Regions from separate parts of the Priestia sp. 53B2 genome, predicted to be linked through region 1. Evidence: riboswitches for the same ligand, from Rfam matches in the RefSeq annotation. Region 1 holds a riboswitch; each other region holds the start of a gene.
The links. A riboswitch is a leader RNA that binds a small molecule or an ion and turns the genes downstream of it on or off. The one in region 1 is predicted to bind S-adenosylmethionine.
Positions count from the first base shown of each region.

Region 2: it holds a riboswitch for S-adenosylmethionine, as region 1 does, so the genes downstream of both, ACN6NE_RS17425 (bifunctional homocysteine S-methyltransferase/methylenetetrahydrofolate reductase) here and ACN6NE_RS22515 (Na+/H+ antiporter NhaC family protein) in region 1, are expected to answer to the same signal.
Region 3: it holds a riboswitch for S-adenosylmethionine, as region 1 does, so the genes downstream of both, ACN6NE_RS09205 (phosphoadenylyl-sulfate reductase) here and ACN6NE_RS22515 (Na+/H+ antiporter NhaC family protein) in region 1, are expected to answer to the same signal.
Region 4: it holds a riboswitch for S-adenosylmethionine, as region 1 does, so the genes downstream of both, ACN6NE_RS09550 (methionine ABC transporter ATP-binding protein) here and ACN6NE_RS22515 (Na+/H+ antiporter NhaC family protein) in region 1, are expected to answer to the same signal.

Region 1 covers NZ_JBLZXA010000027.1:390,824-395,699, forward strand. The annotation lists gene ACN6NE_RS22505 (ABC transporter ATP-binding protein) at 119-1,030, shown strand; gene ACN6NE_RS22510 (ABC transporter permease) at 1,023-1,790, shown strand; SAM riboswitch class I at 1,892-1,998, shown strand; gene ACN6NE_RS22515 (Na+/H+ antiporter NhaC family protein) at 2,084-3,394, shown strand; gene ACN6NE_RS22520 (hypothetical protein) at 3,434-3,562, opposite strand; gene ACN6NE_RS22525 (LacI family DNA-binding transcriptional regulator) at 3,687-4,646, shown strand; gene ACN6NE_RS22530 (transcriptional regulator SplA domain-containing protein) at 4,732-4,876, shown strand, end outside.
Region 2 covers NZ_JBLZXA010000020.1:647,364-652,239, reverse strand. The annotation lists gene ACN6NE_RS17430 (YkvI family membrane protein) at 84-1,118, opposite strand; SAM riboswitch class I at 1,462-1,568, shown strand; gene ACN6NE_RS17425 (bifunctional homocysteine S-methyltransferase/methylenetetrahydrofolate reductase) at 1,676-3,514, shown strand; gene metH (methionine synthase) at 3,515-4,876, shown strand, end outside.
Region 3 covers NZ_JBLZXA010000009.1:6,217-11,092, reverse strand. The annotation lists gene ACN6NE_RS09220 (potassium channel family protein) at 1-73, opposite strand, end outside; gene ACN6NE_RS09215 (VOC family protein) at 141-524, opposite strand; gene cdaS (sporulation-specific diadenylate cyclase CdaS) at 622-1,248, opposite strand; SAM riboswitch class I at 1,561-1,663, shown strand; gene ACN6NE_RS09205 (phosphoadenylyl-sulfate reductase) at 1,918-2,631, shown strand; gene ACN6NE_RS09200 (inorganic phosphate transporter) at 2,651-3,730, shown strand; gene sat (sulfate adenylyltransferase) at 3,783-4,876, shown strand, end outside.
Region 4 covers NZ_JBLZXA010000009.1:65,738-70,613, reverse strand. The annotation lists gene ACN6NE_RS09580 (acyl-CoA dehydrogenase family protein) at 1-312, shown strand, start outside; gene ACN6NE_RS09575 (arsenate reductase family protein) at 429-785, shown strand; gene gcvH (glycine cleavage system protein GcvH) at 921-1,304, shown strand; gene ACN6NE_RS09565 (YusG family protein) at 1,384-1,629, shown strand; gene ACN6NE_RS09560 (toprim domain-containing protein) at 1,811-2,161, shown strand; gene ACN6NE_RS09555 (thioredoxin family protein) at 2,176-2,475, shown strand; SAM riboswitch class I at 2,656-2,763, shown strand; gene ACN6NE_RS09550 (methionine ABC transporter ATP-binding protein) at 2,895-3,920, shown strand; gene ACN6NE_RS09545 (methionine ABC transporter permease) at 3,913-4,581, shown strand; gene ACN6NE_RS09540 (MetQ/NlpA family ABC transporter substrate-binding protein) at 4,599-4,876, shown strand, end outside.

The sequences.
Region 1 (4,876 bases):
CGGATAATACGAATGATTTGAATGGGCTACTTTTCCAAAAATAAGGTTATAGTAGACAAATAGTTAAAAAAGAGAAACAATAGAAGGCGTATTGCTAATTAAAGAAAGGATGTACATGATGACAGAAACAGTGCTACAAGTAGATCATGTCAGTAAAGTAATTGGGAAGAAAACCATTTTGCATGATGTATCCTTATCGGTTGAGCGCGGTGAGATTTTCGGATTGCTTGGTCCAAATGGTTCTGGAAAGACAACGCTAATTCGTACCGTCGTAGGACTCATTAAAGAAACAAAGGGAACGATTACCGTCAATGGGTTTCCTTTAAAAGAACAGTTTACATCAGCTATGAAATCAATTGGAGCGATTATTGAAAATCCTGAGTTTTATGATTATCTGACGGGCTATCAAAATTTAAAACATTTTGCGAATATGCATGAAGGGATCACATCAGAACGCTTGGATGAAGTGATTGCTTTAGTAAAGCTTGAAAACAGCATTCATGCAAAAGTGAAGACGTATTCTCTTGGGATGAGACAGCGTTTAGGAGTAGCTCAAGCTATTTTACATAAGCCTGCATTGCTTTTACTAGACGAACCAACAAATGGTCTAGACCCAGCGGGAATGAGAGAATTTCGTATATATTTACAAACGCTTTGTACAGAAGAAGGAATTTCAATCTTAATCGCGAGCCACTTATTAAAAGAGGTAGAAGCATTATGTGACCGCGTTGGCATTATTCAAGACGGTGAGTTAAAAACCATTCAAGATCTATCTCCAAATCGTCAAGACCAAGGAATGTACGTAGAATTTGAGGTATCTGACGCGCAAAAAGCAGCGGATCTTTTATCACAAGAATTTGAAGTAACGATGAGATCACATATTATCGACGTGGCGATTGTAAAAGAACAAATTCCAGCTGTAAATAGAAAATTAGTGGACAGCGATATTTTAGTCTACCGAATTACCCCTGTGTATGAGACGCTTGAAGATTCGTTTATGTCCGTTACGGAAGGAGAGCACCATGCTTAAGCTAATTCAAAATGAACATATGAAATGGTTTCACAAAAGAAGTACAAAAGTCACGTTTATTACAATCGGTATTTTAACTCTTTGTATGGCTCTATTAATGAAAAAAGTAGCAAACAGTGCAGGAACAGAAGACAACATTTTGAACTTTCTGTCATTTAGTTCAGGTATGCTGATTCTTGTTCAATTTTTTGCTCTTGCTGTTGGAGGGTCAATGGTTGCAAAAGAGTTTGAAGCAGGTACCATTAAACTTCTGTTAATTCGCCCGGCTAGACGTTCAACGATTTTAACGTCCAAGTACATAACGCTCATTTTAATTAGCTTGTATTACTTACTGAGCTATTTGCTTTTTTCGTTTGTATGGGGAGCATTGTTCTTTGGATTTACCAGTCTAGAAGGAGATGCGCAGCTGCTTAAAAACATTACGCTTACGTATGACAGTGCGTATATGGAAACTTTTATGATGATGACGTTCGCATTCATGCTGTCGTCTTTATTTAGAAACAGCGCGCTTGCTTCCAGTCTGGCTATTGTCGTAAGTATCGGCGCGAAAGCTGTAACAGGACTAGTATCAGAGCTAGGTTTATGGTGGGGGAAATTTTTATTATTTGCCAACACGAACTTTGTGCAGTATATGGAGGGAATGAAGACGATGTTTGACGGCATGACGATTCCATTTTCAATCTTCATCTTAGTCGCGCATTTTGTCTTCTTTATAGGCGTGGCATGGGCAGCGTTTTTGAAACGAGACGTAGCTAATTGATGTGAGAATTTTCGCACTATATATTTTTCTAAAATAGCATTTGACAATTAAATAAAAAGAGATTACAGTAGTGAAAGACTATTTTTAAAACAACTATAAACTTCTTATCAAGAGAGACGGAGGGACTGGCCCTATGATGTCTCGGCAACTGGCTGTACGCAGTGCGGTGCCAAATCCAGCAGACGATGTTTCGTTTGGAAGATGAGAAGGGTAATCTTATGATACAAATAAGAGACCTCTTCTTATCAATAAGAAGAGGTCTTTTTTTATTACGTAAACAAGAGGTGTTAAGAATGGAACAACAAAAAGGAAACGGCTGGGCGCTGTTACCGCTGGGCGTCTTTTTAGTCCTGTTTGTCGGATCAGGAATTATAACGGGAGATTTTTATAAGCTGCCTGTCTTAGTAGCCATTATCATTGCAGCCATTGTGGCGCTGGCTATGAATCGCAAAGATTCACTTAATGTAAAAGTGGAACGTTTTGCTAAAGGAGCAGGGCATCCTGATATCATTATTATGGTGCTTATTTTTATTTTAGCAGGTGCTTTTTCAGAAGTCGCTAAAGGTATGGGAGCTGTTGATTCAACGGTAAACTTAGCGCTGTCTGTGCTTCCGCAAAGCTTAGTGGTAGTCGGAATCTTCGTTATTGGCGCATTCATTTCAATTTCGATGGGAACGTCAATGGGAACAATCGCTGCGCTAGGGCCTATCGCTGTAGGAATCAGTGAGCAAGCGCATGTATCCATTACGTTAGCAATTGCTGCCGTTATTGGTGGTGCAATGTTTGGAGATAATTTATCTATAATCTCTGATACGACCATTGCAGCAGTTCGTACGCAAAAAACAAATATGTCAGATAAATTAAAAGTAAACTTTTTTATTGTCCTTCCTGCAGCGATTGTTACGGTGATTCTATTGCTTGTCATGACGATCGGCAACACGTCTTCAGTAGAAATCAAAGATTTCAGCTGGTTTAAAATCTTGCCATATATCGGCGTACTAGTGGCTGCCATATTTGGTGCAAACGTATTAAGCATTTTAACTGGAGGAATTGTATTAGCCGGCGTAATCGGATTGGCTGATGGAAGCTACACGCTTTCTTCTCTTGCCAAAACTGTGACAGAAGGTATTGGCGGAATGTCGGAGTTAATTATTTTATCTCTATTAATTGGTGGAATGGTTGAGCTTATTCGCTATAACGGCGGTATTCAGTTCTTATTGAATTTATTAACACGACGTATTCAAACAAAAAAAGGTGGAGAATTCAGCATCGCCGGATTGGTAAGTTTAACAAATTTGGCCACGGCTAATAACACGATTTCAATTATTACGGCAGGTCCGTTAGCAAAAGAAATCTCTGATAAGTATTCAATTGATAATCGGAAATCAGCCAGTCTGCTTGACTTGTTTTCATGCAGCGTTCAAGGGCTTATCCCTTACGGCGCACAAATGCTTCTCGCAGCAGGATTTGCTAAAGTTTCACCGATTGAGATTATTCCATTTACATTCTATCCAATGTTAACAGCGGTTTGCGGGATCATTGCGATTGTAATTGGATTTCCTCGTTTAAATAAAAAGTCAAAATCATCTAAAGAAGCTGCGTAATATCAAACCCTTAAAAAGAATGTTCTTTTTAAGGGTTTTTTACTGTTTGAAAAAATCATTCGGCTTTTCTTCATCTAACTCCTTCCAAAGCGTCTCATTTTGTTTAAGTGCATAAGCCGCTCCTCCAATTTCAATTCCGCATAATAAAATGAATAATAAAATACCCATGAAATGACCTCCTTAAGTAAATGAATAAAAACACGATGGTAACGGGTTTAGCTTATTGCTGTTTCACTTTATAATGAGAATAAAGTATGAAACGCGTTTCAGCGCAAGAGAAAAAGGTGAAAACATGACAAATATCCGAGATATCGCAAAAAAAGCTGGTGTATCTGTTTCGACTGTATCCCGGGTGCTAAATCAGCATCCGTATGTAAAAGAAGAAAAACGCCGGCTGGTAGAGCAGGTTATTCACGAACTTAATTATGAACAAAACATTAATGCCGTTCATTTATCAAAAGGGAAAACAAATATGATTGCCGTCGTCTTGCCTTTTATTAATCATCCGTATTTCAGCCTGCTTTTAGAAGGAGTGGCATCTCAAGCTTTAGAAAAGCAGTATCAGCTTGTTATTTGTCAGACGAACTATGATGTAAAAAAAGAAGAAGAAGCGCTTCATATGCTAAAAACAAAGCAAGTTGATGGAGTGATTATTTGTTCTAGAGCAAGCAGCTGGAGCACGATTGAATATTATCAGCAGTACGGGCCGATAGCCGTGTGCGAAAACGTACAGAATCGTTCTATTCGCTCCGTATACGTTGATCATTATGCAGCTTTTAAGCAGGCGCTCCTGTATTTAAAAGAAAAAGGATATACGGATATTGGCTACTGTATTGGAAGAATGACGGGTACAAATAGCTTGCAGCGGCAACAAGCATACAAAGAATATATAAAAAGAATAAATCAGCCTTATCATTCAGAATGGGTTTTTCAAGGCTGTTTGAACGTGACAGATGGTGAAAAAGTGGTGGAAAAATTAGTGCAGATGAAAAATCGGCCTCAGGCGCTTTTAGTAACAAACGATCAAGTAGCTATCGGAATAAAAGCTCAGTGCGAACAAGCGGGTATTTCAGTTCCTGGTGATTTAGCTATCATTGGTTTTGATAATCATCCGCTTTCTTCTTATTTACAAATCACAACGATCGAACTTCCTCTTAAGGAAATGGGAGAAACGCTTTTTACATTAGTGGGAAGCAAGGCTCCTCAGAAAATTGAGCTCCCTTTTCGGTTTATTGAGCGTAAAAGCGTATGAATTCTTGATGATGCCATGAGGTGTTTTTACCGGATAAAATGAGCAAAAGCGGACATCATACGAGTAAAGAAAGAAGAAAAGGGTGATGATCGTGGAAAAAAAAGAATATCAAGTGGGAGATCAGGTATTTGTTATTTACCGAAATCCTCATACGGCAAACGTTGCGAATATTAATCAAGCTGAAATTGTTGAACATCCTGAAAACAAAGGTGAAAAGGCGCTGTTTCTAC
Region 2 (4,876 bases), on a different contig from region 1:
TGTTTTACATTATAGCAAAGTAAAATCGACTTGTCACATCATTTAACTTCGTTTCTTCACATCTATTCTTTAAAATCCAGCTTTTAGCTTATTTTTTCTTTTTTAATACATAGCATCCATACAAAAGCTAGTCCAATATAGCCAAATATCGGATACAAAAACTCAAGAAGCTGGGCATATCCGAATTGCCCAATAATAAAGCAAGCCAAGATAATAAACGCAAAAGCTTGTTTGTCATTCAGGGGAAGAAATGACTGAAGCTGCTTAGCGATTCCAAATACATTTCCAATCAATGTAGTAAAAATCTCGCCTAACACAACTACCGTAAATAAAACATTCACCCACGCTGAGATATTTTTAACAACGGCACTCATCGGAATATCAAGTTGAAATGAATAAGGCAAATTGGAAAGGGCAAGATGAGTAGAAACAAGCATAAACGTAAGTACACATCCTCCTATTACGGCCCCTTTTTTAATCACGCTCCTATCTTTCACCGAGCTTCCTAATGGAACCAAAACGGCCTGCGCCAAAGCTAGATTTAGGGAAATATATAAAAAGGGACTAACCGCCCACTTCCACTGTGTGACGAGCGTTAAATCCGGCTTCGTTTGAATCAGTGAGAAATAGCTGATATTTGGCACAAAGATGATAAAAGCAAATGAAAGCATCATCGGCACAACAAGAGAATTAACCATTAAAATACCGTTAATTCCTTTTGCGATAAATATATAAGTTAAAACAATTGTAAAAATCATCCCAACAGGAGGCCACAGCCCGAACTGTTCTTTTCCTATTGCCCCCGTACTCGCTAGCATGACTGAAGTTACTCCAAATAAAATGACAATCATTACACCGTTTACCGCTTTTCCAAGCACATCACCAAATAAATATGTATTAAGCTGCTGATAAGAAGAAGCCCCAATTGCGTGCGAAAGCAGCATCATTTTCGAACCTAGCCAAATAAAAAACAAGCCGCTGACCAAAATTCCAACCATTCCAAGTTCCCCGTACTGTGTAAAAAATTGAACGATTTCCTTGCCTGTTGCAAAACCGGCTCCTACAACGGTGCCTACATACGTAGCAGCAACCTGCAGCGTGAGTTTCCACCTTTTCATGCCCATCACCCTTCTACCCTTCATAGTTCACTATATGTAGAAACGATTAAAAAAAGACGAGCCTTTTTACGTGTAAATCTACGCATATCCCAGCGTTTGTGCCTTTTCGTTTATTTTTTATTTTTCATTTTCTTTTTGCATTTCTCACAAAAAACTCCTTAACCCTAACATAACAGTCATTTTCAAACAAAATATACGGATATTTTCCCTTTAGCTTTTAAATTTTCCTCAATATTTGCTGGAAATTCACAATTTACTGTTGTATAATTTCTAAAAATCAGATAAATTATTAAATAAGTATTCTTTCTATTTAAAAAAATATGTTTCAATTATATACAATTGATTCTTATCATGAGAGGTGGAGGGACTGGCCCTTTGAAACCTCAGCAACCAGTCGTTAGAGACATGGTGCTAAATCCAGCAAGCAATTTATTGCTTGGAAGATAAGAAGGCGAAAAAAGTCTTCTTCTTAAGAAGACTTTTTCTATTTTATCGGCATATTGCATAAAACGAATCACTCGTGAAATAGAAGCGGAACAATTTAAGGAGGTTTTGACATGGGGTTACTTGAAGATTTAAAGTCTAAAATTTTAATTGGGGATGGTGCCACTGGTACCCTCCTTTACTCACACGGTATTGACAGCTGTTTTGAAGAACTAAACATCACCAAACCAGAAGAGGTTTCTCGTATTCACAGAGCCTATGTAGAAGCTGGTGCAAACGTTATTCAAACAAATACGTACGCTGCTAATTATCAAAAACTTGCCCGTTATGGATTAGAAGATTCAGTCAAAGACATCAATATTGCTGGTGTAAAATTAGCGAAACAAGCTGCAAAAGATCAGGCTTACGTGGTTGGTACACTCGGCGGTATTCGTTCTTTCCAAAAAAACGCTATTAGTTTAGAAGAGGTTAAGCGAAGCATTCGTGAACAAATGTTTTGGCTTTTAAATGAAGGCGTGGATGGCCTTTTATTTGAAACATACTATGATTTCGAAGAATTAAAGACCGTTCTTACACTGGCAAGAAAAGAAACGGATAAGCCTATTATTACCCATGTTTCCCTGCATGATATTGGCGTACTGCAAGATGGCCGCCCTTTAGCAGATGCATTAAAAGAATTAGAAGACTTGGGAGCAGATGTTGTCGGGCTAAACTGCCGTTTAGGTCCTTATCATATGATTCAGTCTCTTGAAGAAGTACCTCTTCCTGATCGTGCTTTCTTATCTGCTTACCCTAATGCCAGCCTTCCGGCGTATGTGGAAGGAAAGTTGGAATATGAAACGAATGAAGACTACTTTGTAGAAAGCGCGCGTTTATTCCGCGAACAAGGGGTTCGCTTAATTGGAGGATGCTGCGGTACAACACCAGCTCACGTACGCGCAATGTCATCTGCCTTAAAAGACTTGCCTCCGATTACAAGCAAAGTCGTTAAAATGAGACCAGCCGTTACGGTTCAAGAGCGTGAGCAGCAGGATAAACCTCATATGCATGAGATTGTGAAGAAGCGCCGTTCGGTTATCGTCGAGCTAGATCCGCCTAAACAGCTTGGTCCGACGAAATTTTTAGAAGGCGCAAAAGCACTTGATAAAGTCGGCGTAGATGCTATTACATTAGCTGATAATTCTCTTGCCTCACCTCGCATCAGCAACTTGGCAATGGCAACACTGATGCAGCAAGAAACAAAAGCACGACCGCTTATTCATATTACCTGTCGCGACCGAAATTTAATTGGACTTCAATCTCATTTAATGGGACTTCATACGTTAGGAATGAATCAAGTGCTTGCGATTACCGGTGATCCTTCAAAAGTTGGCGATTTCCCTGGCGCCACTTCGGTCTACGATTTATCTTCATTTGACTTGATTAGTTTAATCGCTCAGTTTAATGAAGGACTATCTTATTCCGGCAAACCGCTTGGTCAAAAAACCAATTTTTCCATCGCAGCTGCCTTTAACCCAAACGTGCGTCACTTAGACCGAGCCGTTCAGCGTTTGGAAAAGAAAATCGACTGCGGGGCTCACTATTTCATTACTCAGCCTCTCTATTCAACTAAGCAAATTGAAGAGGTATATGAAGCAACCAAACATTTAACAACACCGGTATACATCGGTATCATGCCGTTAACAAGCGCAAGAAATGCTCGATTTATTCACCATGAAGTACCTGGAATTAAATTATCAGAAGATATTCTAGAACGCATGGATGCCACGGGAAATGACCGAATTCGCGGTGAAGTCGAAGGTCTTGCGATTGCAAAAAACTTAATTGATACAGCATATGAGTTATTTGACGGTATTTACTTAATTACGCCGTTTATGCGCTATGAAATGACCGAAATTCTAACACGCTATATTCACGACAAGCAACTTGTTACATCAGAAAGGAAGATATAAATGAGCTCACTTATCGAACAACAACTAAAGAAGCGAATACTCGTCATCGATGGAGCAATGGGAACGATGATTCAAGATGCTGATTTAACCGCTGAAGATTTTGGCGGCGAAGAATATGAAGGCTGTAACGAATATTTGACTCGAACAGCGCCTCATGTGATTCAGCGCATTCATGAAGAGTACTTTGCAGCAGGTGCTGACATCATTGAAACCAATACGTTTGGCTCAACATCTACCGTACTTGATGAATACGATTTAGGTCACTTGGCGTATGAATTGAATATCGAAGCTGTGAAGCTTGCTTGTGCAGCCCGCGATAAATATTCAACTCCCGAATGGCCTAGGTTCGTAGCTGGAGCTATCGGTCCTACCACTAAAACTCTCTCTGTTACCGGAGGCATTACATTCCCTGAGTTAGTAGAATCGTACGAAGAGCAAGCTCGGGGTTTGTTAGACGGCGGCGTTGACTTGCTTTTAGTCGAAACCTGTCAAGACATGCTGAACGTAAAAGCCGCGTTTCTAGGCATTACAGCGGCGTTTGAAAAACTAAAAACCGAAGTTCCTATTATGATTTCAGGAACAATTGAGCCTATGGGAACAACTCTCGCTGGTCAAGATATCGAATCTTTTTACTTATCACTGGAACACATGAAGCCTCTTTCAGTCGGACTTAACTGCGCGACAGGCCCTGAATTTATGACGGATCATATTCGCTCTCTTTCAGACCTAGCCACTTCAGCAGTTAGCTGTTATCCAAACGCTGGACTTCCGGATGAAGAAGGCAATTATCACGAATCCCCTGAGCTGCTTGCTCAAAAAATTAAAGGGTTTGCTGATAAAGGCTGGCTGAACTTTGTAGGCGGATGCTGTGGTACAACGCCTGCTCATATTAAAGCACTGGCTGAAGCGGTAAAAGAGGTTGCGCCTCGTTCGCTTGATCGCTCCGAGCATAACCATGCTGTAACCGGTATTGAACCACTTGTATATGACGATTCTATGCGCCCTCTTTTTGTGGGAGAACGTACGAATGTAATCGGTTCTCGCAAGTTCAAGCGTCTGATTGCGGAAGGAAAAATTGAAGAAGCATCTGAAATTGCGCGTGCTCAAGTTAAAAATGGTGCTCACGTTATTGATATTTGCTTAGCAGATCCAGACCGTGAAGAAATGGAAGACATGGAGGAATTTATTCAAGAAGTTGTAAAAAAAGTGAAGGTTCCCCTTGTAATCGATTCAACGGACGAGAAAGTTATTGAAAAAGCTTTAACGTACTCACAAGGTAAGGTCATTATTAACTCCATTAACTTAGAAGATGGTGAAGAGCGTTTTGATGCAATCTTACCGCTAGTAAAAAAATTCGGTGCA
Region 3 (4,876 bases), on a different contig from region 1:
GGCAGCCGATAATAAAAAGAAGGCGCACTAAAATAGAACGACGAAAAAGTCGAAATAATAGCCATTCCATCATAAAAAAACCTCCAGTGATTAGTCATAGCCACAGTATGACCATTTTTCACTGAAGGTATAAGATATCTTTATCTTTTTACTTCGTAATATTCAATCCATTCTTTGTCTGGACCGTAGAAAAATAAGTATCTTGCTCCATTTGGCAAAGTTACAATGTTTTCTTCCACAAATGAAACGCCTGCTGATTTTAAACGCTCAAACTCCTCTTCAATTCCGTCTACTGCCAGCGCAAAATGATGAACTTTACCTTCGTTAGGTAAGCTTGAGTTATACCCTTGAATTAACTCTACGATTACATTGCCTTCTAAACCTAGAAAAGCTAGCTTCAAAGACGGATCGGTATGTGGTAGTGTTTCGATGAGCTCTAATCCCACTTTTTGTGTATAGAACTCAATAGATTCTTCTATATCCTTTACTTGAACGCCTACATGTTCAAATTTTAAAATTGTCATATGCATCACCCGTATCTATAGTATGTAAAAACTATGAAATATATTAAAGAGAAAGGATATAGAAGTCAAGATAGGGCTGCTTATCAGGAAAGGGCTCTTAAATCATATTTTTGCTGGAGTGAATAGGGTAGAGGCTTCCCTCAAGAGCAAACGAAATTTTGCCTGTTTCTTCAGATACAACTAAAATTAATGCATCCGATTTTTCCGACATTCCAATGGCTGCACGATGACGTGTTCCCAATTTTTTGTTCGTTAAAATAATAGACGAGAGAGGTAAAACATTAGCAGCTGAAATAAGCTGATTATTTCTAATTAGGACGGCTCCGTCATGTAAGGGTGTCCCTGGATAGAACAGTGTCTCAACTAGCGTAGCGCTGACAGGAGCTTGAATAGGCATTCCTTTTTGAATAAGAGAGTCTACATTTTGTTCCCGTTCAATGACAATTAAAGCGCCGTGACGTTTCTCAGAAAGGTTATGAATAGCTAAGGACAGAGCAGCATATTCAAATGTATAAGGCGATAAGTAATGACGCAAGTAATAAGAGGCGGCCGTAGCTTGAACATCTTGAAATAACCTTCTCATCTCCTCAAAATCACATAGGATACAATGATCACTCGTGTCTAAATGTTTAATTAAATTAGAGGCTTCAGTTGAAATCTGCTGTAAATATGTTCGCACATTATTTTTAATTGTATCGTCTAATTGAAAGGGTTGTCTCTCCATCTTATATAGCTCCTATCTGTCAGTCAGTGTTATCTGTAATGTGTGCTAATGTGGGTGAATTATCCGTACAGCTTATAAATCCCTTATTAATTTTATAGAGAGGTTTTGTGTTTTATTTAACAAGAGAATATAAAAAGTTGGGGAAAAAGAAAGCGTTTTATAAACTGGTATGTTCACATTTGGTTTAAATTTACATATGTTGTTTTAAATAAAAGTATAGATATTTCTGTGAATTTAAAGTATAGTTTTCTTATCGGATATATGATTTTTAATGTTGACAAATATTCTAAATATGCTAAAATTTTTAAAAAATGCTTATCAAGAGTGGTGGAGGGATCTGGCCCGCTGAACCCCGGCAACCTGCTTAGCAAGGTGCTAATTCCAGCAAAGTGTGTATCATTTTGAAAGATAAGGCGAAAATTTATTGCCTACCCAGTCTTTCAATATGGAAGACTTTTTATTTTGATATAGCGCAAGCGATAAGTTAAGGAGGGACATCAATGACTGTAACCCCCGACTTAAAACAAATCTTTGAGCACGTCAAAGCAAAGTAAGAATTAAATAGTTTCGCTGACTAGACACACTAGAGGCGGTTTTATCCAATTCTAGTGGGTAAAACCGTCTTTTTTTATTGGATAACGCGGATAAATAAGAATTGGAGTGAAGAAAATGGCAGACCTATATACGTATGAAAACTGGAGTGATATATTTCCAGAGTTCGACAGTGAAGATGAAACAAAAGGAGCCCTTTCAGCATTGCAGTGGGCGTATGATACCTACGGAGATTCAATTATTTATGCATCAAGCTTTGGTATCGAAGGGATCGTGTTAATTGATTTAATTTCAAAAGTGAAAAAAGATGCTGAAATCGTCTTTTTAGATACGGGCGTTCATTTTAAAGAAACATATGAAGTGATTGATGCAATTAAAGAACGCTTTCCTGACTTGCGTATTCATATAAAAAAACCGGATTTAACGCTTGCAGAACAAGCTGAGAAACATGGAGATGAGCTTTGGAAGAGTCAGCCTAACCTATGCTGTCAAATTCGAAAAATCATCCCGTTAAGGGAATCTCTTGCTCCTTATGATGCGTGGATTTCTGGTTTGAGACGCGAGCAGTCTGAATCTCGTGCCAACACGAATTATTTTAATAAAGATGAGAAATTCAAGAAAGTGAAAGTCTGCCCGTTAATTCATTGGTCTTGGAAAGAAGTTTGGCGTTATGTGTATAAGCATGATTTACCATATAACAAACTTCATGATCAAGGCTACCCAAGTATCGGCTGTGAGCCCTGTACCGCACCTGCCTACAATGTAGACGATTTACGTTCAGGAAGATGGGCAGGTACACAAAAAGTTGAATGCGGATTACACGAATCTTAAATACGAAAGAGCTGAATAAATGATGCTTTTATATGTTGCCTTTATCATTGCGCTTTTTTTTGCAATGAATATTGGGGCAAGCGGTGCAGCAGCAGCTATGGGCGTTTCATACGGCTCCGGTGCGATTAAAAAGCGAAGAGTAGCCCTGTTCATCTGTGCTGTAGGTATTGTGCTCGGAGCCATTATCGGAGGCGGCGAGGTGGTGAAAACCATCAGTTCAGGTATCATACCTGAAAAATTGCTGTCAGTAGAATTAGTTATTATCATTCTGGCTGCTGCAACGCTGTCACTCTTTTTCGCGAATTTAATTGGTATCCCTCTATCAACAAGTGAAGTAACGGTTGGTTCAGTTGTTGGAGTAGGAGTAGCTTATCAATCTCTGTATGTGGAAAAACTTTTAGTTGTCATGTCTTTTTGGATTATTGTTCCGCTGGTTTCATTTGTCATTGCTTTTTTTATTGGAAAAGTGATAAAACGCAGAGCGCATAAAAAAGAAGCAGAGGGAAAGTGGAAAAGAGTTTTAACGATTTTAGTTATAGCCACGGGATTCTTTGAAGCCTTCTCAGCTGGAATGAATAACGTGGCAAATGCTGTCGGTCCTCTAGTAGGAGCTGGATTAATGGATGCCACAACGGGTGTCATATCAGGAGGATTGGCTGTGGCGCTCGGAGCTCTTTTACTAGGAGGCCGAGTTATTGAAACAAACGGGAAAAAAATTACTCGCTATTCTGTAGGAGAAGGGTGCATTATCTCGGGTACTGGTGCTTCTCTTGTTACAGCAGCTTCACTTTTTGGTTTGCCAGTACCGCTTACACAGGTCACGACGTCTTCTATTATTGGAATAGGAGCAGCGAAAACGGGATTTACGAAAGAACAGCGCGAAGTGGTCATTCAAATGTTAAAGGTTTGGGTGGTATCCCCTGTATTTTCACTCGTAATCTCATATGTTCTTGTGAAACTAGTACTTGAAAGCGACTTATATTCATTTGTGGTGCTAGCTAGCGGCTGCATTGCCACAGCAGGTGTTCTAAGCTTAGCTAGAACGACTAGAAGAAAAAGAGCAAGCTTGCAGTCGGAAAAAGAAAAAATGACTGCGTGATTCAAGTGCTTTTTATTATATTGTGTTAATTATTTAAGGAGGATTTTACAAAATGACAACAATTCAAGCACACGGTGGAGAATTAATTAATTTATATCAACCAACATATGACTACACTTCACTAACAAAAGAAATCGAAGTAGATAACATGGCTCTAAGTGATTTAGAACTAATTGGAATTGGTGCCTACAGCCCAATTACAGGATTTTTAGGAGAAAAAGATTATCAATCAGTTGTTGAAAATATGCGTTTAGCAGATGGAACAGTATGGAGTATTCCTATCACTCTTCCTGTAACAGAAGAGCAAGCTAAAGAATTAAACATTGGCGACAAAGTAAAGCTTGTTCAAAACGGCGTAACGTACGGTGTTTTAGAAGTTTCTGAAGTATATACGCCAAATAAAGAAAAAGAAGCGGAAAATGTGTACCGCACAGCAGAACTTGCCCATCCTGGCGTGAAAAAAATGATGGAACGCCCAAATGTATATGTAGCAGGTCCAATCGTACTTGTAGAACGTACACCTAAAACGCGTTTTGAAAAATATTATCTAGATCCAACTGAAACAAGAGCAGTATTTGAAGAACGCGGTTGGAAAACGGTTGTTGGATTCCAAACTCGTAACCCTGTTCACCGTGCGCACGAATATATTCAAAAAACGGCATTAGAAATTGTAGACGGCCTGTTTTTAAATCCACTTGTAGGAGAAACAAAGTCAGATGATATCCCAGCAGATATCCGTATGGAAAGTTATGAAGTGCTTTTAGAGAACTATTATCCTAGCGATCGTGTAGCTTTAGCAGTTTTCCCTGCTGCGATGCGCTATGCTGGACCTAGAGAAGCTATTTTCCATGCAATGGTTCGAAAAAACTTTGGATGCACACATTTCATTGTAGGCCGTGACCACGCTGGTGTTGGTGACTACTATGGAACATATGACGCACAAAAAATCTTCAGTAACTTTACAGCAGATGAATTAGGAATTACACCTTTATTCTTTGAACACAGCTTCTATTGCAAGAAGTGTGAAGCGATGGCATCAACGAAAACATGCCCTCACAGCAAGGAAGATCATATGATTCTATCTGGAACAAAGGTACGTGAAATGCTTCGTAACGGAGAAGTGCCACCAAGCACATTCAGCCGTAA
Region 4 (4,876 bases), on a different contig from region 1:
AATATTTCTGATATGATCAGTAACGTATATGCAATGGAATCCACTGTTTTACGTACTGAAAAAGCCATTTCTAAAACAGGAGCAGATCAAAACAGCTTAAAAGTAAAATATACGCAAGTATTTTGCCAAGAAGCATTTAATCGAATTGAAGCAGATGCAAAAGAAACATTAATTGGCATTGAACAAGGTGATACGCTTAGAGTTATGCTTTCATCTCTTCGCAAGCTAACGCGTTACACACCAATCAATGTGATTAGCGTAAAGCGCGAGATTGCAAAAACGCTTCTAGAAGTAGAGAAATTCACAGTTTAATGCAAAAAGGAGCTCGTTTCGCGAGCTTCTTTTTGTTTAAGAAGCCTCTATCTAGGTAAATGATAAAGGATGTGTTAAAATACGAAAAAAGCTTAAAATAAAGGGTGGTTGACGAAATGTCATTATTTTTTTATTCATATCCAAAGTGCGGTACATGCCGAAAAGCCAAGAAGTGGCTGGATGATAACGGAGTAGCATATGAAGAAATTCATATTGTAGAAAACCCGCCAACAAAAGAGCAGCTGCAAGCTTATTATCAGAACAGCGGCTTAGAATTAAAAAAATTCTTTAATACAAGCGGTAAAAAGTATCGCGAATTAGGGCTTAAAGATAAAGTAAGCGGTGCGAGTGAAGACGAACTTCTGTCTATTCTTGCGTCAGATGGCATGTTAATTAAGCGTCCGCTGCTAACAGATGGACAAAAAGTAACGCTTGGCTTCAAAGAAGAGCAGTTTGAGGACGTGTGGAAGTAAGTTTTCAAATAGAAAATTTTTACCTTTTACGTTACACTGTTAATAGGAAGTTATTTTAGGTTGTAGAAAGTGTTCTCCACGTTGAAGGCGCTTTTTATATAAACAAATTACGATACATATTTTGGAGGGATTAAGATGAGTACACCAAAAGATTTGCGTTATTCTGAAGAGCATGAATGGGTAAAAACAGAAGGAGACGTTGTCCGCGTAGGTATTACGCATTTCGCTCAAGCTGAGCTTGGCGACATCGTATTCGTTGAACTGCCAGAAGTAGGAGCAAAAGTAGAAGCTGACGAGCCGTTTGGCAGCGTTGAATCAGTAAAAACAGTTTCTGAGCTTTATGCACCAATTAGCGGTGAAGTTGTAGCAGTAAACGATAACTTAAGCGATAGCCCTGAACTTGTTAATGAATCTCCATACGAAGAAGCATGGATGATTACAATCAAACCATCTGATGCTTCTCAAGTAGACAAGCTAATGACAGCAGAGCAATACGAAGAAATGACAAACGAAGGATAATATTCCTCCATAAATTGTCTTTATGAAAAGTTTTTGACTGGACACTCTATTAGTAAACAAGCTAAAGGAGTGTCTTTTTATGTTTGAAAAACAAAAAATGGACGTTACAGATCGCGTTACAGCTAAATTTCATGACGGCGGTATGAAATTATATGTTGATAAGCAGCCAATTGGTGAAGTTAGTTACGGAACAAGCGGCAATGAATATCGCTTTGAAGAAGGGTATTCGCAAGAAAATAATAAGTTCTACCAATATACGGATGTACAAAAGCAAGGTGAAACGCAAAAATATACAGACTGCGACGAAGAAGCAGGATGGTGCTAAACAGTGGCAACTGCCGCTGTTTTTCTCGTTTTATGGAAAAAATATGGCCTAAGCTGCCTTTAAAAACAGTTCTTTCTTGCAAATTTCTTTTAAAAAACAGGTGAACTGTGATACATTAACGAATATTGTATAGCATAAAGAAATGATGTTACTATACAACTGACGATTATGGGTGATGAAAATGGGGCTAATTGAAATTGAAAAAGTAATTATTGTCGAAGGGAAATCAGATAAAAAACGTATTCAAGATATCATTCGAGAACCAATTGAAATTATCTGTACAAACGGTACGATTAGTTTATCAAAGCTGGATGAAATTATTGACTGTACGTTTAACAAAGAGGTATACATACTCGTTGACTCTGATGATTCAGGGAATAAGCTAAGAAAACAATTTAAACGAGAGCTTCCGGAAGCAGAGCATCTATATATTGATAAAATGTACCGAGAGGTTGCTGCCGCCCCTAGACATCACATAGCAACAGTATTACTGAGTGCCAATATCGATGTTAATGCAGAATTTTTAACATAAAAGGAATGAGCAACATGCAAGAATGGAGCGAAAAACAGCTTGACGATCAGTTGAAAGAAGGACAAAGAGCGTTTATCTTTTTCCATACACCTTTTTGCGGGACATGTCAGCTGGCAAAAAAAATGTTAACCGTAGCAGAAGCGATGCTGCCCGGTGTGACCATCGGAATGAGCAATTTAAATTATATGCCTTCAAAAGCAGAAGTATTTTCAATTGAAAGTGTACCTTGTTTGATTGAAGTGAAAAATGGCGAAATGGTAAAAAAACTCTATGCGTTTCATTCCATCGAGCACGTACTTGAAGAGCTTCGATAATCAAACGTTTGTTTAAAATGAAGAAATTGAAAGAGAGCAAACCGTTGGGGTTGTTGAAATCTTGGGATATTATCCCAAGAGTAAAATCTGTTGACAGCCTATCTGACACATGCTAAAATCACACTCATGAATGTTCATAAATGAATGAATATTTCCCAAAAACAAAATAATTGTTGCGAACTCTTATCAAGAGAGGTGGAGGGACTGAGCCCTGTGAAACCCGGCAACCGTCAGACTAACTGAAATGGTGCCAATTCCTGCAAAGCTATGCGCTTTGAAAGATGAGAGAAAGGATTAAATATCGAGCCTTTCTGTCATGCGCAGAGAGGCTTTTTTAATGGGGAAAATTGTTTTACGGCTTTTTCATCCTATAGGGCAACCTAACATAATTAAGTTTTTACTAAAGAAGGTGAAGAAATATGATTACATTAACAGACGTTACAAAAATTTATCAGGCTAAAAGCGGTCAAGTAACAGCTGTTGATAATGTGAATCTAACCGTTAACCAAGGTGAAATTTACGGAATTATTGGTTATAGCGGAGCGGGGAAAAGTTCTTTAATTCGCTTGCTAAACGGGTTAGAAACACCAACGACAGGAAAGGTCGAAGTAGCAGGTAATGATATTGGAAAAATTAAAGGCGGAAAACTCAGAAAAGCTAGACAAGAAATTAGTATGGTGTTTCAGCACTTTAATATCTTGTGGTCGCGTACGGTGCGAGAAAATATTGCATTTCCGTTAGAAATAGCAGGGATCTCAAAAGAAAAAAGAATGAAACGAGTAGACGAGCTTATCAAGCTAGTCGGGCTTGAAGGGCGTGAAAATGCTTATCCATCACAGCTTAGCGGTGGACAAAAGCAGCGCGTTGGTATTGCTCGAGCGCTAGCCAATAACCCAAAAGTATTGCTGTGTGATGAAGCAACATCAGCGCTTGATCCTCAAACGACAGATTCCATTTTAGATCTGTTAGTAGATATTAATGAGAAGCTAGGGTTAACCATTGTATTGATTACTCATGAAATGCACGTTATTCGTAAAATTTGTCATCGGGTAGCCGTTATGGAAAATGGGGCAGTGGTAGAAGAAGGACAAGTGCTAGAAGTATTCAGAAAACCTAAGCAGCCGATTACAAAACGATTCGTTCAACAGATTTCTGAACCAGAAGAAACGTTTGAAACAATTGAACAAGTACAGGAGTTATATCCAAGCGGGCAAATTATTCAGCTGACGTTTGTTGGCGGAAAAGCAGAGCAACCGCTCATTACAACGATTTTAAAACAGTTTGATGTAACGATTAATATTTTGCAAGGAAAGATTTCTCATACACAAACAGGTTCATACGGAACGTTGTTCGTTCATTTAGACGGAGAATTAACAGAAGTTGAAAAAGTCATTGCATACATTCATGAGCAGCAGGTAGAAGTGGAGGTAATGACAAATGCTTGAGAAACTATTTCCAAACGTTATTTTAGATGATTTTATTCAAGCGACAAATGAAACACTATATATGACGGCTATTTCAGTTATAGCCACGTTTGTTCTAGGTATTTTATTGGGCTTGCTTTTATTTTTAACGTCCAAAGGACAGCTTTGGCAAAACAAACCTTTATATGCCATTGTGTCAGCAGTTATAAATATCTTTCGTTCCATTCCATTCATTATTTTAATTGTTTTACTGATTCCATTTACCAAAGCATTGGTAGGAAGTATTTTAGGCGCTAATGCAGCGTTACCTGCTTTAATTGTTGGAGCAGCACCATTTTATGCGCGTCTTGTAGAAATTGGTCTGCGCGAAATTGATAAAGGTGTTATTGAAGCTGCTAAATCAATGGGAGCAACAACAAGCACTATTATCTTTAAAGTGCTGTTACCTGAATCGCTGCCAGCTTTAATTTCTGGTTTGACGGTAACGACGATTGCGTTAGTCGGCTATACGGCAATGGCGGGTGTGATTGGAGCTGGAGGTCTCGGGAATCTTGCATATTTAGAAGGATTCCAGCGCAGTCATAATGATGTAACGCTAGCTGCTACGATCTTAATTTTGATTATTGTATTTATTATCCAACTCATTGGAGATGCGATTACTGCAAAAATTGATAAAAGATAAAGGGAGGATTATTTATTATGAAAAAATGGCTTTCGGCTTTAGCACTAACATCTGCGCTAGTAGTAGGATTAGCTGCATGTGGATCTAACAATGGATCAAAAGATGAAAAGAAAATTGTTGTGGGTGCATCTAATACGCCTCATGCTGAAATTTTAGAACAAGCAAAACCGATTTTAGAAAAACAAGGAATCGACTTGGAAATTAAAAAATTCCAAGATTATATCTTACCGAACACAGCTCTTGCAAACAATGAAATTGATGCAAACTACTTCCAGCACGTTCCTTATATGAATTC